2 regions of the Bacillus salitolerans genome follow, and region 1 is predicted to be linked to the other one. Evidence: a T-box and tRNA genes for the amino acid it is inferred to sense, from the RefSeq annotation. Region 1 holds a T-box; the other holds one or more tRNA genes.

Region 1 (7,698 bases):
AGATTACAAATTTGTACTTTTTCAGTCAGAGGTTCCAAAATCAAATCAAAGCACTTAGGGAGGTTACCTTAAATTTAATTGGAGAACAAGCTGACATAAAAGTAATGAATTTGTAATTAAATCTTAATATTGAAAAAACTTTTTGAAATCATCCAATTATGAGTTTTTTTTACCAACCAATTTTTCTTGCTCAATAAAAAAAAGCCCACGAATGTGAGCAGAGAAGGATATTGAATGGAAACAAGGATATATAGTCATGGAATAAAAGAAGAACGCTTTTTTGTAAGTCAATTAACAGAAAAGAACTTTACTGGGGACTATTCAACTTAAGCCGAACAAAAAAGATTTATGAGATATGTTCGAGCTAGAGTGAGTTCAACCTTTGTGAAAGGTTACTCACTTCACCCAATTGAGAAAAAATATCCGAAATTATACTCTTAAGCCTCCATATTAAAATCTTTTGGTAATTTTACTATTTCTTTATCAAGCTGTCTCGTTAAAATGAGCCAATACATTCGGAAGTCGGCACGCAGTGACCAAACAGGATGTCCAAACGTAGCAGGCTTATTTCCTTCAATAAAGAAATGGCTGCACCAAGCAAAGCCGTAGGCAATAATTGGAGCAAGAAGGATATACCACAATACTCCAGTTAAAATGGCTGTTAGTATACAGATAAAGACAAATGTTGTACCTACAAAATGCCAAAGCCTTGTAGAACGCTTACTATGTTGTGACAAATAAAATGGCCAAAAATCTTGATAGTTTTTAAAATTTTTCATTATATTCCCCCCCTTTATCAAAATTATATGTGAGACAACTATAATTTTGTAGTAATTTATTCTAAATTTTCAAATCTTTTCAATAACTCAAATAATTTTTTTTACTTGTTTACTATTTGTTTTGAAATGAACATTTTCACATTGTATTCATTTACAAGTATGAGTAAAACATGGGTATAATGAAATTATGGAATTTTTAGGGAGGGTAAATGAATGCATGCATTTAATGAAGTGTTTATTCAGATCTTGATTTTGTTAGCTATTTCGATTTCAGTTATTTCAATTGCAAAATTGATCAAGCAGCCATATTCGATTGCACTAGTTTTAGTTGGATTATTACTAGGGGTTACTGAAATCCCAATAATAGAAGAAGCTGAATCCTTTATAACCCAGTCAAATGTGTTTCAAGCGATTATTATTTCATTGTTTTTACCTATCTTACTTGGTGATGCTACAATGAAATTGCCATTTTCTCATCTGTTTGAACAACGGAAGTCTATTTTGGCCCTAGCCTTTGGTGGAACATTACTATCATTTATATTAATTGGGTTTGGTGCCTACTCATTATTGGGGTTACCTTTAGTAGTTGCGTTTACGTTTGCAGCATTAATGAGTGCAACAGATCCTATTAGTGTACTATCGATTTTTAAAACGTTAGGTGTTCCTTCCAAGCTTTCGACAACAATTGAAGGCGAATCTCTTTTTAATGATGGGATAGCAGTAGTCCTCTTTCAAATTTCAACCATATATTTACTTACTTATATAGAAATGGGCTGGGCCGGTTTAGGTAGTGGATTATTATTATTCTTAAAATTTGCAGTTGGTGGAGTATTAATTGGGGGAGCTTTAGGATGGTTATTCTCCCAAATTATTCGAATATTTGATGACTATCCATTAGAAATCGCCTTTTCTGCTCTTTTATTCTTTGGGGCATTTTTCATTGCCGAGCATTTTCATGTTTCAGGGGTTATTGCCGTTGTAGTTGGTGGATTAATGTTTGGAAGCTATGGGTCAAAAATTGGAATGTCCTCGATTACTCATACGAACATTCATTCTTTTTGGGATGCAATTACACTCATTGCAAACTCATTAATATTTTTAATGGTAGGATTAGAAATTAGGCAGATTGATTTTTCTGGTCGTTTCGGAATGATCCTATTGGCCATTGTCTTAGTAGTAATAGGTAGAACGATGGCGCTGTATGTAAGTACAGCAGCTGTAAAGGAGCTGACTAGCAAGGATAAAATGTTACTGAATTGGGGGGGACTTAAAGGAAGCCTATCAATCGCATTAGCCTTAAGTCTTCCTACAGATTTTGAAGGTAGAGAAATAATCTTACTGTTAACCTTTTCAGTTGTGCTATTCTCTCTCCTTGTTCAAGGTTTAACGGTAGGTCCTTTAGTGAAAAAGTTAGGGATTTTAAAAGAAAAGAAACTAAACACATAGCGATATGATCTACATAAACTATCGGAACCTAGGTAATCTAGGTTCCGATAACTTTAAACTTTTACCACCAGAATAATCCTGCTAGTGCAATTCCTGTGATAACGCCAAGTGCTAGACCATACCCTGCTCCCCAGCCATAGCCAGCGCCATAAAACCCGTAGCCATAGCCTCCTGCTCCTGGTCTTCCAGCTGGTGTAATATATACATGACTTCTAGTGACTCTAGTGATTCGGCCTACATGTACACGGCCATTTCGATCATTAATTCTGACAACTTTCCCTTGGTAACGACAACATAATCCATATATATCTTGTGACATTTTCTATACCTCCTTTTCTTTTACGTTAATAAGATATGAAAAGGAGAGTCTAGAAGTTTGTACATTTGACTAGTTCTTATTTATTACATAGAAATACACGAAAACCTAGTTTGGTTGTATACTTACTCGTTAGTTCATGATGTTTGTCTAACATTTGATAGAAGGCTTGATCAATTGATTCAGAAATGTTGAATTCTGTAAAATCCAGGTCATCTATTTCTAATTCTTCTAACCTAACACTTATTGCTTCTACTGTTTTGAATCCACTTGTAAGGATTAAATCCTTCCATTCTTGTTCCTGTAAAATTTGATCTATACCATAGTAATCTTTGAGTTCAGTCTTTTCACTTTCTAACAGTGTATCAATTTCGGTCATTTCAATTAGTATTAGAGTTCCTTTTTCCATTAAAACTCTTGAATATTCTTCTAAGGATTTTTGGATGTTTGTAAAAACAGTGACGGATTCTGAAAGAATTAGGTCAAAAAATCCCGACGCAAAAGGAAGGTTTTCTGTACTTGCTTCTTTAACGATAGCCGTCTTGTTTAAGGAAGAGAGGCGCTCATTCGTTTTTGTTATCATTATTGGATGGGAATCAATCGCATAAACGCTACAAGGGTAATGATGACAAATATAACTCGTGGTTTGCCCAGTTCCGCATCCAACCTCTAAAAGATTATGGCAATCTTCCATATTAATTTCAGCTAAGATGGCTCTAGTGAGTGAAAGTCCACCGGGATGGGCACCGCCTATTCCAAACATTGCTAATAAATCTGTATAAGTATAACCCATACTTTGAATCTCCTTTATCAATTTGGTTCTATTAATCATATTCAAAACAATAGGCAAGGTTCTTTTAGAAAGTAAATTGTTTGAAAATGGGTATCCGCCCTTACACAATGAACACAAAGTACATAGTCTATTTTTGAAAGCGTAAGGGAGGTGTCACCATGAGTGGAGTAGGATATGCAGGTGGTTTCGCGTTAATCGTAGTATTGTTCATCCTTTTAATCATTGTTGGATCAGCTTACGTTGGTTACTAATTAATGTTCAATGGTTATTAATCAGTAATCTCTTTTTTAGGAGGTGAAATTAATGGGCTACGGATATTGTGGTTATGGCTATGGAGCTCCGGTAGCAGGTGCTTATTCTGGAGGGAATACATTCGTATTAATCGTTGTATTGTTTATCCTTCTAATCATTGTAGGTGCAGCTTGGTGCTAATCGGTTAAGGAACAAAGGCCTTACACCGCCTTCTAACTAAAGAGGTCAGTCATTTATCGTTTAAATCGATAAGGGCTGACCCTTATTTAGTTAGTACAAATTGTATTATTTTTTTATACTAACCATCCGTTTTGAGGGGATACTTCAGCCTATTTTCAGAAAGCATCTAGGCAGTTTGTTAAATCACCTGGTAACATATGGTCTACGATTGGGAGGGAAGAAAAATGATCGTTAAACCAAATAGACTAAAGAAAGGTGATACTATAGGGATTGTATCTCCATCGTCTCTAGTAGCTGCCTTTTGCCCTGGAAGAACAGAGAGGGGCATACTGTAGCTAAAGAGATAAGGGTTTAACGTGAAGGTGGGGAGGTTTGCGAGAGAGAAGAAGGGACATGTTGCTCGAACTATTCAATAGCGTATTACCGACTTTCATGAAATGTTTCAGGATGAAAATGTAAAAGCAAAAATGTAGACAATAGGTGGATTTAACTCTCATCAATTATTTTATATAAAGTGGGAAAAAGATGAGTATAATGATTTTGCAGTGATTTGTTCAAGGCTAGTTGAATAAAGTCCTTTAATATCTAAAAACTCCTCAGTTTGAATACAATATTGAAGAAGCTCTTGAATAGTGTATTCTAGACTTGACTGTCTCTGAAAGGTACATTGAAATAAGGATTCTAAAAGAGGTTCATCTTGATTGAAATATGTAACTGTAAAACTATTATTATGTTCTTGCAATTGAACAATACGTAGATTTGTTTCCATATAAGCACCTCCTACTATTGAATTGTTTCCAAAATTTTCGTTTTAAATCAAAACGTGTCTAGTAGTTATTCGACATTTCTCGGGAAATATAGACATAGAATCCTTATTGTTGGAACTGAATTTATAATCAAAAAACTATTGATTTTAACTTGTGAATATGGCAATATATTGAAAAAGCAATGATAAGAAAAGTACAATATGAGAGATCTTTTACAGAGAGCTTTGGTAGCTGAAAAGAAGCAAAGGTACACATATTGGAAAATGGTCTTTGAGCTGCATACTGAACACCCATTGGTTTGGGTTAGTAGGCTATGCCGGGAGTTGGCACCCGTTATCCGAGTCACGGTATCGAGAAACAATCTCCGTACCTGCAGAGCCTAATAGTGCGAGCTATTAGGGAATAAAGGTGGTAACACAGGATTTAAACCCTGTCCTTTAACAATTTTTTGTTAATGGATAGGGTTTTTTGTTTTTCTCTCTGTTACCAACAAAATGCTTGTACAGGTGATTGCCACGTTCCGATTATCATTAGGAGGATGAAAAGGATGAATGTATTTATTGGAGGGGCATGGCCTTATGCGAACGGTTCATTACATTTGGGACACATTTCGGCATTGCTTCCGGGGGATATTATTGCAAGGTATTACCGATTAAAAGGAGACTCTGTTTTATATGTATCAGGAAGTGATTGTAACGGGACTCCTATTGCTATACGGTCAAGGCAGGAAGGAAAGGAAGTAAGACAAATTGCTGATTATTATCATCAAGAGTTCGAAGATTGCTTTACGAGACTTGGCTTTTCATTTGATTTTTACACAAGAACTGATGATATTGAACATCATAAAGCTGTGCAGGACATTTTTTTACATTTACTTTCCAAAGATTTGATATACCGTCAGAACGTAGAACAATCTTTTTGTGTTTGCTGTGATCAATTTTTACCCGACCGCTATGTTGAAGGAACATGTCCTCATTGTAGTAGTGAGGCTAGAGGGGATCAATGTGATGCTTGTTCTACTATTTTAGATCCTCTTGAACTATTAAATAGAAGATGTAAACTATGTGGAAATGAGCCTACTATTCATAATACGGAACATTTATATTTTGCATTGTCTACGTTTCAGCAACAGCTTGAAAATTTACTAAGTGATAAAAAGCTAACTTGGAGAGATAACGCAATCTCTTTAACAAAAAGATACCTAAATGAAGGATTACAGAATAGAGCTGTATCAAGAGATTTAAAAGTAGGCGTTCCTATCCCAATTGAAGGATTTGAGGATAAGAAGGTTTATGTTTGGATTGATGCTGTTTCGGGATATTTATCTGCTTCCATGAAATGGTCGCAAGAAAACAATGAAGAATGGGAGCCTTTTTGGAAAGGAAATGATATCAAATCCTACTACATTCATGGCAAGGATAATATTCCATTTCACACCATCATCTGGCCTGCCTTACTCATGGGGTTAGGTGGACTAAATATTCCAACTCATATTATTTCAAGCGAATATTTAACTCTAGAACGAAAGAAGATTTCTACAAGTAGAGAGTATGCTGTTTGGATACCTGATTTGCTTAGCCAGTATGATCCTGATTCTATTCGTTATTATGTGACAATCAATGCACCTGAAAGGCGGGATGCTGATTTTTCATGGAGAGAGTTTGTTTTATCACACAATGGTGAGCTGCTAGGTGCATTTGGGAATTTCATCAATAGAACATTAAAATTTATCGAGAAATCCTTTCATGGTGAATTACCAAGGGGGAATTGCTCTCAAAAGGTTAAAGAAGAACTAAAAGAATTATATGTTAGTATCGGAAAAGGGATTGAAAAAGGAGAGTTGAAAGCAAGCCTTGAAGAGTTATTTGAATATATTCGAGCCGCAAACAAATACTTTGATGAAACAAAACCGTGGCAAACATATAAAGAAGATATTAATACGTGTATAAATACATTATATACGTGTGTCCAAATGATTGCCAATTTGTCTAACCTACTTGATCCATTTTTACCATTTTCAACAAACAGAATTAGAGAATTTTTACATTTACAGGAACCTACATGGTCTTTAATTGAGGTGGAAAACGTCAAAGTAAATCACATCGTTCCATTATTCGAGCGAATCGACACTACTAGGATTGAAGAAGAAAGAAGAAAATTAGGTCTCTAACTCTTACACGCACTGGAAATAATTTCAGTGCGTGTATCCTGTAACTGTGCTAGATATCGGATATGTTTCAACTCATTATTTGTTATAATTGATTCATCTGGAATTCTATAAATATGGGAGGGATGAGTTATATTACTTGAAGCAACTAGTGTTTTAAAGAAATACTATGGCTATGATTCTTTTAGAAAGGGACAAGCCGAAGCGATAGAAAGTGTGATAGCAGGTGAAAACTCTCTTGTATTAATGCCAACTGGTGGAGGGAAATCAATTTGTTATCAAATTCCAGGTTTGTTAGCAGAGGGTACGACACTTGTTATTTCGCCATTAATATCTTTGATGAAGGATCAGGTAGACAGTTTAAACAGTATGGGTATTAAGGCAACCTTTATCAATAGCTCATTGACACAAGAAGAAGTAAAGAATCGAATTCATGCAGCCCATAATGGTGAATTTAAGCTGATATATATTGCTCCTGAGCGTTTTGAATCCCCACAATTCCGTTCTCTTCTTCAAAGTCTTAACGTTTCCATTATTGCAGTGGACGAGGCACATTGTATATCCCAATGGGGTCATGATTTTAGACCAAGCTATCGAACGCTTAGACTTGCTATAAATGAGCTTTCTACAAAACCCGTTATTGTAGCCTTAACAGCGACTGCTACAAATGAAGTTATTCAGGATATATGTAAGCTACTATCGATATCAGACGAACATATTTTCTCTACAGGTTTTAAACGAAAAAACTTACTTTTTTCCATTGAGAAGGGGGTTGATCGAACATCCTTTATCACGAATTATGTAAAGCAACATAAAGACAAATCAGGTATTATTTATGCTTCTACTCGTAAAGATGTTGAATCTCTTTCGAACCATCTTCAAAAATCAGGAATTAAGGTTGGTAAATACCATGCTGGATTGTCTGATCAGGACCGAGAGAATGCCCAAAATATGTTCTTATATGATGACGTGCATGTTCTAGTCGCCACAAATGCTTT
Region 2 (7,698 bases), on a different contig from region 1:
TCATTAAACCTAAGGATGTCATGATGGGGTATTTAGCTCAACACACCGGACTTGAAACATCATTATCTATTTGGGATGAAATGCTCTCTGTATTTCAACATTTAAAAATAAAAGAAAGAGAATTACGTTCCCTTGAAGAAAAAATGGGAGATCCTAGTATATTTAGTAATTCAACTCAATACGATCGCATTCTTAAAGAATATGATCTTTTACAAGAAAGCTTTAAACTTGAAGGTGGCTATCAGTACGAGTCAGAGATTCGCTCTGTACTTCACGGTTTAGGTTTCGGTGATTTTAACTACTCTACAGCTATTTCCACACTAAGTGGGGGACAAAAAACACGATTAGCCCTCGGGAAGTTGTTATTAACAAAACCCGATTTACTAATATTAGACGAGCCTACCAACCATCTTGATATGAGTACATTAGCTTGGTTAGAACAATATTTAAGCTCATATCCTGGTGCAATCTTAATTGTTTCCCATGACCGATACTTTCTAGATAAATTAGTCACACAGGTTTATGAAATTTCTAGAACTTCCATTCAGAAATATCTCGGTAACTACAGTCACTATCTTGTGAAAAAGGCTGAGAATTATGAACGAGATCTTAAACAATTTGAAAAACAACAGGATGAAGTAGCCAAGTTAAAGGATTTCATTCAAAAGAATATTGCTAGAGCATCCACTACTAAAAGAGCCCAAAGTAGGAGAAAACAGTTAGACCGCATAGAATTGGTGGACAAGCCGTCTGGGGATGAGAAATCAGCATCCTTCCAATTTCAAATTGAACGACAAAGTGGAAATGATGTATTAAAAGTACAAAATCTAGCTATCTCCTATGAGGAAAATAAACCTACCATTGAAAATATTACCTTTACCTTAAATAGAGGAGAAAGCGTTGCTTTAATTGGTCCAAATGGAATCGGTAAGTCAAGTTTATTAAAAGGAATTTTACAGAAAATAAAGCCTAGCAATGGGACAATCCAGTTTGGATCAGGAGTTTCTATTGGATATTATGATCAAGAGCAAGCAAACTTAAAATCAAATAAACGAGTCTTAAATGAGCTCTGGGATGAATATCCTCTTGTTCCTGAAAAAGACATCCGAACCATTCTCGGTAATTTTCTTTTTTCAGGAGATGACGTGTTAAAAGAAGTATCTACCTTAAGCGGTGGCGAGAAAGCCCGATTGGCATTAGCGAAATTAATGATGCAAAAAGCGAACTTTCTTATATTAGACGAACCTACAAACCATCTTGATTTAGATAGTAAAGAGATACTTGAAAATGCATTAATCGATTATCCTGGAACGATACTGTTTGTTTCTCATGATCGATACTTTATTAACCGAATCTCAACAAAAGTACTCGAGCTAGGTCGAAGAAATGTTACGGAGTTTTTGGGCGATTATGATTATTATCTTGAAAAAAAGGCTAATCTTATTGAATTAGAGCAGTTCGAAAAGAAAACCGTTTCTATAGAAATAAATCCAAAAAAACCAGAAGTAAAATTAAGCTACGAAGAGGAAAAAGAATTAAAACGGGTAGAAAGACAACGAAAGAGACGTCTCGACGAAATTGAAACAGAGATTTCAGCTCTGGAGGCTTCAATCGCTAAAAATGAAGAGTTACTTTGTGATCCAGAAATTTATCAGGATCACGAAAAAGTACAAATGCTAAACAATGAAACGAGTCATACCAATGAAAAATTAGAGCAGTTAATGGAGGAATGGGAAGAATTAATTGAGAAAGGTGAATAAACAGTTTGTGGATAACCTAACAATAATTCTTTGCTTTCACTAAAAACACCAACAATATTAGCGTTGGTGTTTTTTTTACCCACATATACACATTGTTATCCACAATACCAACATGAAAATACGTGGTTTTTGACTAGTTTTCCACAAAACACACAATTAGTAATTCACATATCCACAGGTTATCCACAGATTGATTATTCACTACTATTATCGCAAAATAAAAAAGGCTACTCATGATAGCCTTTTTAGATACTGCTTTTGTTAAAAGATGTTAATTCTAACCCAGGATTTGCATTTAAGTCGAATCCTGAGCGTTTCCCTTTTTCATACGCAATACTTCCAGCCGCTGCAATCATCGCTGCGTTATCCGTACATAAGGACAAAGGAGGTATGACTAGTTCGACATTAGGTATCTCTTGAAACACTCTCTCTAGCTCGGCTCTTAATCCTTTATTAGCAGCAACTCCGCCCGCTAAAAGCACTTGCTTCACTCCATACTCCTTTGTAGCCTTCACAGTTTTCGTTACGAGTACATCTATTACACTATCTTGGAAGCTAGCTGCTACATTTTCAGGAGCTAACACCTCTCCTCTTTGGCTTGCGTTGTGAAGTGCATTTATGACAGCAGATTTTAGCCCACTGAAGCTAAAATCATAAGAGCCTGGCTCTAACCACGCTCTTGGCAGGTTTAATGTTGGCTGTCCTGAATGTGCTAAACGGTCAATATGTGGACCGCCTGGATAAGGCAACTCTAAAGTTCTTGCCACTTTATCATACGCTTCCCCCACTGCATCATCACGTGTTTCACCAATAACCTCAAACGAGCCATGCTCCTTCATTAAAACGAGTTCTGTATGCCCACCTGAAACAACCAATGATAATAGCGGGAACGTAAATTCCTTCATAAATCGATTTGCATATATATGCCCTGCTATATGATGTACCCCAACAAGTGGGATGCCATGTGCAAAGGCAAGTGCCTTTGCTGCGTTTACACCTATTAAAAGGGCACCCACCAATCCTGGACCCTCTGTTACAGCTATCGCATCAATATCCTCATACGAGACATTCGCTTCTTTTAATGCCTCTTCAAAAACAAGGGTCAGTTGCTCAACATGATGTCTTGAGGCAATTTCGGGAACTACCCCACCAAATCGTTTATGACTTTCAATTTGAGAAGCCACGACATTCGAAAGGATTTCTTGTCCATTTTTTACGATTGAAACCGCTGTTTCATCACAGCTTGTTTCAATTCCTAATATGATCTGATGTTTCATGAATATTCACCCACATAACTAAGGCATCCTCACCATTATCTGTGTAATAATTTTTTCGGATACCTCCATTTTGAAAACCTAATTTACGGTACAGTGATTGTGCCACATGATTCGAAACACGGACTTCCAAGGACAGCCTCTCTGAACCTAGTGCTTTTGCCAATTCAATTGCTTGATTAAGTAGCGCTTCTCCCAATTTTCTACCTCTGTAACTTGGCAAAACCGCAATATTGGTGATATGAGCATCTTCCATGACTACCCATAATCCACAATATCCTATAATCGTATTACCCTCTTGCAAAATAATATAGCTTGCATAAGGATTATTTACCATCTCATTATAAAATGCCTCATGGCTCCATGGCACTGTAAAAGACGCATGCTCAATCATTAAAACTTGATCAATATCAGCTACTGTCATTAACCGAAAGGAAATGGAATTGTTCATAAAGACCCCCTATTTGGAAGTTTCTTTGGAAGCCAACCAGTTCGCTTCAGCTTCAGCTAATCGCAAATAGCTTGGTACAAAAGAATGTGTATGTTCTGGATCTCTCATTGCTCCAATAAATGCTAACATAGACGGTTTAGGATTCCAATCCAGTTTTTCTGCAAAAACTGTTTGATTTCCAAGTTTCTGATGTAATGTCTCTTGGTGGATAGGTACATCATTCCCAATAAATAATACATTCTTATCGAGCTCTATTAGTTTTAAAACCCACTCATCGATTTGAATATTTTGATCCTCAATAATGGCTTCCATCGAGCCGTTTTTATATTCATAAAGACCTGTAAACAAATGCTGTCTCCTAGCATCTATTAACGGACAAATATAACCATCAAAATTTTTTCCATTCCATGCTAGCTGCTCTAGGCTTGAGACACTCACGATAGGAATATTTAAGGTCCATGCTAATGTTTTGGCAACGGTTACGCCGATACGTACACCTGTATATGACCCAGGTCCTTTTGCTACGACAATCTTATGTAGCATTTTTGGGGACACATCACACTCCTTCATTAAACTATCAATCGCTGGCATTAAGCGAATGGAATGGTTTTTCTTTGTATTGGTTAAAATCTCACCAACAATTTGTCCATCCCTCATGATGGCAACTCCCATTACATAGGACGACGTATCTATAGATAATATATTCATTTCTTTTCTAACTCCTCGCACAATTGTTCATATCTAACACCAACTGCTTCAAAGGTAATTTTCCTTTTTATATCGTCCATTCGTTCAATAACGATTTTTCCATACTCATTAGGCAGCTGATCCTCGATTAGATGTGCCCATTCTACGACGGTTACACCTTCTCCGTAAAAATATTCATCAAACCCCAGGTCTTCGTATGAATCCTCGACCCTATATACATCCATATGATAAAGAGGTAGTCTACCTGCATACTCTTTTATAATCGTGAAGGTAGGGCTGTTTACGTTCCGAGAGACCTCTAAACCTTTAGCGAGTCCCTTTGTAAAGGTTGTTTTTCCAGCACCAAGATCTCCCTCTAGAAGAAAAACATCACCTGGACTTGCTTGTCGGCCAAGCTTTGTAGCAATTGCCTTTGTTTCGTCCTCGTTATGTGTTATCCATTCTACAATTTTCATAGTATCACCGTGTTCCAAAATGATTATATCCTTGCTTTAATAATTGTTCTCGTCTTTTTTCAGATTGTAAAAAAACTTTTCCGGAGCCTTCTACAACTTCTCCTACTTTGGTAATCTTTATCTTTATTTTTGCGAATTCAGCCATCACTTTCTCCCATGAATTTTGTGATATCGTACCAATCAATTCATAGTCCTCTCCACCGAACAATCCCCAATTTAGTGCTCGATCAAAACCAAAAGTAAGAATATCATTAGAAAACGGGAGCTGGCTCTTATATAGAATGATATCGACATGGCTTGCTTCAGCAATTTCGATAGCCTCACTAGCTGCTCCGTCACTGATATCATTGAGGGAGACCCTATCTTGTTTGACTAACAGTTGTCCGGCTTGTACATTTGGTAATGGCATTTGATGTTTTAATACCAGGGGTGATAATTGATTCTTATTAGCCTTCTCATTTAAAAGAATATGTAAACCTGCAGCAGAGTCACCAATGTTTCCTGTAATAAACACCACGTCACCAGGCTTTGCACTACTGCGCTTTATTCCTCTATCATTCTCAACGCTTCCAATTACTGTAACATTCAAAACCAATGGTCCAAAGGTCGAGACCGTATCTCCACCAATAAGATCCATATTATACTTTTCAGCTAGATGCTCCATTCCTTTATAAATCTCCATTAGGGACTCTTCAGACCATTTTTCCGGAATAGCAATGGAGACAAGATAATACTGCGGAATCCCCCCCATCGCTGCTACATCACTGATATTCGCAGCAAGCGCCTTAAATCCAATATGAAAAGGCTCCATTGTTTCTTGTTTAAAATGAATGTCTTCCACCATTGTATCTGTACATGCAATTGTATCACTATTTTTTTCTGTCCTAAAAATTGCGGCATCATCACCAATACTCACAATTACATCTTCTCTTCGTTTCTCCTTTGGAGTAATCGCCTTTATAAATGAAAATTCATCATGAATACCCAATATGAACACCACTTTTTGAGATAATTTATTCAACAAAAATACCTTAGGAGTTTATATCCTAAGGTGCCTATTGTCATTTTCTTATTTTCCCCATAAAAATGCAAATAAAAAAACGAAAGCATACTTTCGTTAAGATGGCGGTCCCGACGGGAATCGAACCCGCGATCTCCTGCGTGACAGGCAGGCATGTTAACCGCTACACCACGGGACCGTATTATTATGTATAATGACTAAAGGTAAATAGGTTGGTTGCGGGGGCAGGATTTGAACCTACGACCTTCGGGTTATGAGCCCGACGAGCTACCAGACTGCTCCACCCCGCGATAATAAAAATAAATTTAGTTGTGTATACACATAGTTAAGTGTATTTTGACTGTCCCTTCCTCTTCAAGACTATTCAGAGATGAATGTGCGTCGTGACAACTCGAAGCTTATTCATTGAAGTGCTGCTTGTTGCTGCACCACACGATAATTAAAAAGATGACAATATTTATAGTAACACAAATTCTTTATTAAATAAAGGAAAAAGTCACTTTTTTAAATAAGTGACTTTATAATAGCTTCTTTAAATGCTTTGATGATGTCTTGATCGTGCTCAATACCTGCTGAGATCCTTACCATTCCACGAGTAATTCCTAGTTTTTTAAGGTCGTCTTCTGACAGAGCTCGGTGAGATGTAGCAATTGGATAAGAAACCGTTGTTTCTACCCCTGCCAATGTAGGTACAATCTTAATCCACTCTAATGACTCAAAGAAGCTTTCCATCCTGCATAATTCCGTATCAAGTTCAATTGTAACAATAGCACCGTTTCCTAAACTAGATAAGGTCGAGGGATAGAACAACTGCTTAACACCTTTTACTCCAACTAATGCTTCAGCTAATGCCTTTGCATTTTGGGCCTGTTTCTCCATTCGAATACTAAGTGTCTTGATTCCCCTGCACGCTAACCAGCTCTCAAATGGACTTAAATTAGTCCCTAAGTTTACAACCTTTTGATTAACCTTCTCCATTAGAGATTTGTTCCCTACTACTACACCGGCAGTAACATCACTGTGTCCTCCAATGTATTTAGTAGCACTATGTATGATCAAATCTACTCCTTTATTAATTGGTTTGCAAAGTAAGGGGGTAGCAAAAGTATTATCAATAATTGAAATTAATTTATATTCTTTAGCAACCTCTACAAGTTGGTCAATATTTTCAACTCTAAGGAGTGGGTTAGTTACAGATTCACTATAGATTACTCTTGTATTAGGCTTTATTGCCTCTAGAATAGTATGCTTGGATTCAAATGGTACAAAAGTAGATTCTATTCCTACATCCTTAAGCTCTTTTGCGATTAGCTGATATGTTCCACCATAAAGGTCAACTGGAGCGATAACATGGTCACCAGTAGAAGCTACAGCTAAAATCGATACCAATATTGCTGAAAGACCTGATGAAGTTGCAACACCTTGTTCAGCACCTTCTAAAGCAGCGACAGCTTGACCCAATTCATCAGTATTCGGATTACCTACTCTTGAATATAAAAAGTTTCCCTTCCCTTCATAAAATCCTTCTAACTCTTGTAGAGACGCAAATGTAAAGGCCGAAGATTGGTAAATAGGAGTTACTTTGCTTTTTATTGGTGTAGCCACTTTTTTTCCGTAGTGAACATTCTTCGTATAGAATTCCATACTAACTCCTTAACATGACATTTTATTTTGACTTTACTCCTCTGATGAGTGAAAGTCAATCAATCTTTTTTAGATTTGGGAGCAATCGTGTATAGGATTAATTAGTCGTATTTATCCTTGATAACACAAGACTCGTATTGTCATGTCATTGTTAAAGTTTGTTTCTAGTAGCTCATTTACTTGATTTGTTTACGTATTATTTATTCCGATAAGTTTTTTACTTTACTCATTTCCCTTTTACATGTCTATTCTTCGATTTTACATGCTTTTCTGCTCTTTACTTGCTTCGTTTCTCTTTTACTTACCCCACTTGATGTTTTACTTAACTCGTTTCTCTTTTTACTTACCCCGTTTGGCGTTTTACTTTCCTCGTTTCTCTTTTACT

What was found. A T-box is a leader RNA that pairs with one kind of tRNA and senses whether it is charged. The one in region 1 lies ahead of metG (methionine--tRNA ligase), so its partner is inferred to be a tRNA-Met.
Region 2: it encodes a tRNA-Met, which carries the amino acid that the T-box ahead of metG (methionine--tRNA ligase) is inferred to sense. The anticodon was not compared.

The regions. Positions count from the first base shown of each region.
Region 1 is NZ_JBHUEM010000003.1:253,758-261,455, forward strand. Features, by position in the region: gene ACFSCX_RS02815 (Mpo1-like protein) at 438-779, opposite strand; gene ACFSCX_RS02820 (cation:proton antiporter) at 993-2,225, shown strand; gene ACFSCX_RS02825 (hypothetical protein) at 2,287-2,544, opposite strand; gene ACFSCX_RS02830 (class I SAM-dependent methyltransferase) at 2,621-3,334, opposite strand; gene ACFSCX_RS02835 (YjcZ family sporulation protein) at 3,493-3,585, shown strand; gene ACFSCX_RS02840 (YjcZ family sporulation protein) at 3,638-3,766, shown strand; gene ACFSCX_RS02845 (hypothetical protein) at 4,272-4,535, opposite strand; T-box leader at 4,706-4,974, shown strand; gene metG (methionine--tRNA ligase) at 5,081-6,703, shown strand; gene recQ (DNA helicase RecQ) at 6,833-7,698, shown strand, end outside.
Region 2 is NZ_JBHUEM010000040.1:1,154-8,851, reverse strand. Features, by position in the region: gene ACFSCX_RS16940 (ABC-F family ATP-binding cassette domain-containing protein) at 1-1,760, shown strand, start outside; gene tsaD (tRNA (adenosine(37)-N6)-threonylcarbamoyltransferase complex transferase subunit TsaD) at 2,006-3,037, opposite strand; gene rimI (ribosomal protein S18-alanine N-acetyltransferase) at 3,009-3,485, opposite strand; gene tsaB (tRNA (adenosine(37)-N6)-threonylcarbamoyltransferase complex dimerization subunit type 1 TsaB) at 3,495-4,193, opposite strand; gene tsaE (tRNA (adenosine(37)-N6)-threonylcarbamoyltransferase complex ATPase subunit type 1 TsaE) at 4,190-4,648, opposite strand; gene thiL (thiamine-phosphate kinase) at 4,653-5,645, opposite strand; tRNA gene ACFSCX_RS16910 (tRNA-Asp) at 5,772-5,847, opposite strand; tRNA gene ACFSCX_RS16905 (tRNA-Met) at 5,883-5,959, opposite strand; gene ACFSCX_RS16900 (trans-sulfuration enzyme family protein) at 6,174-7,313, opposite strand.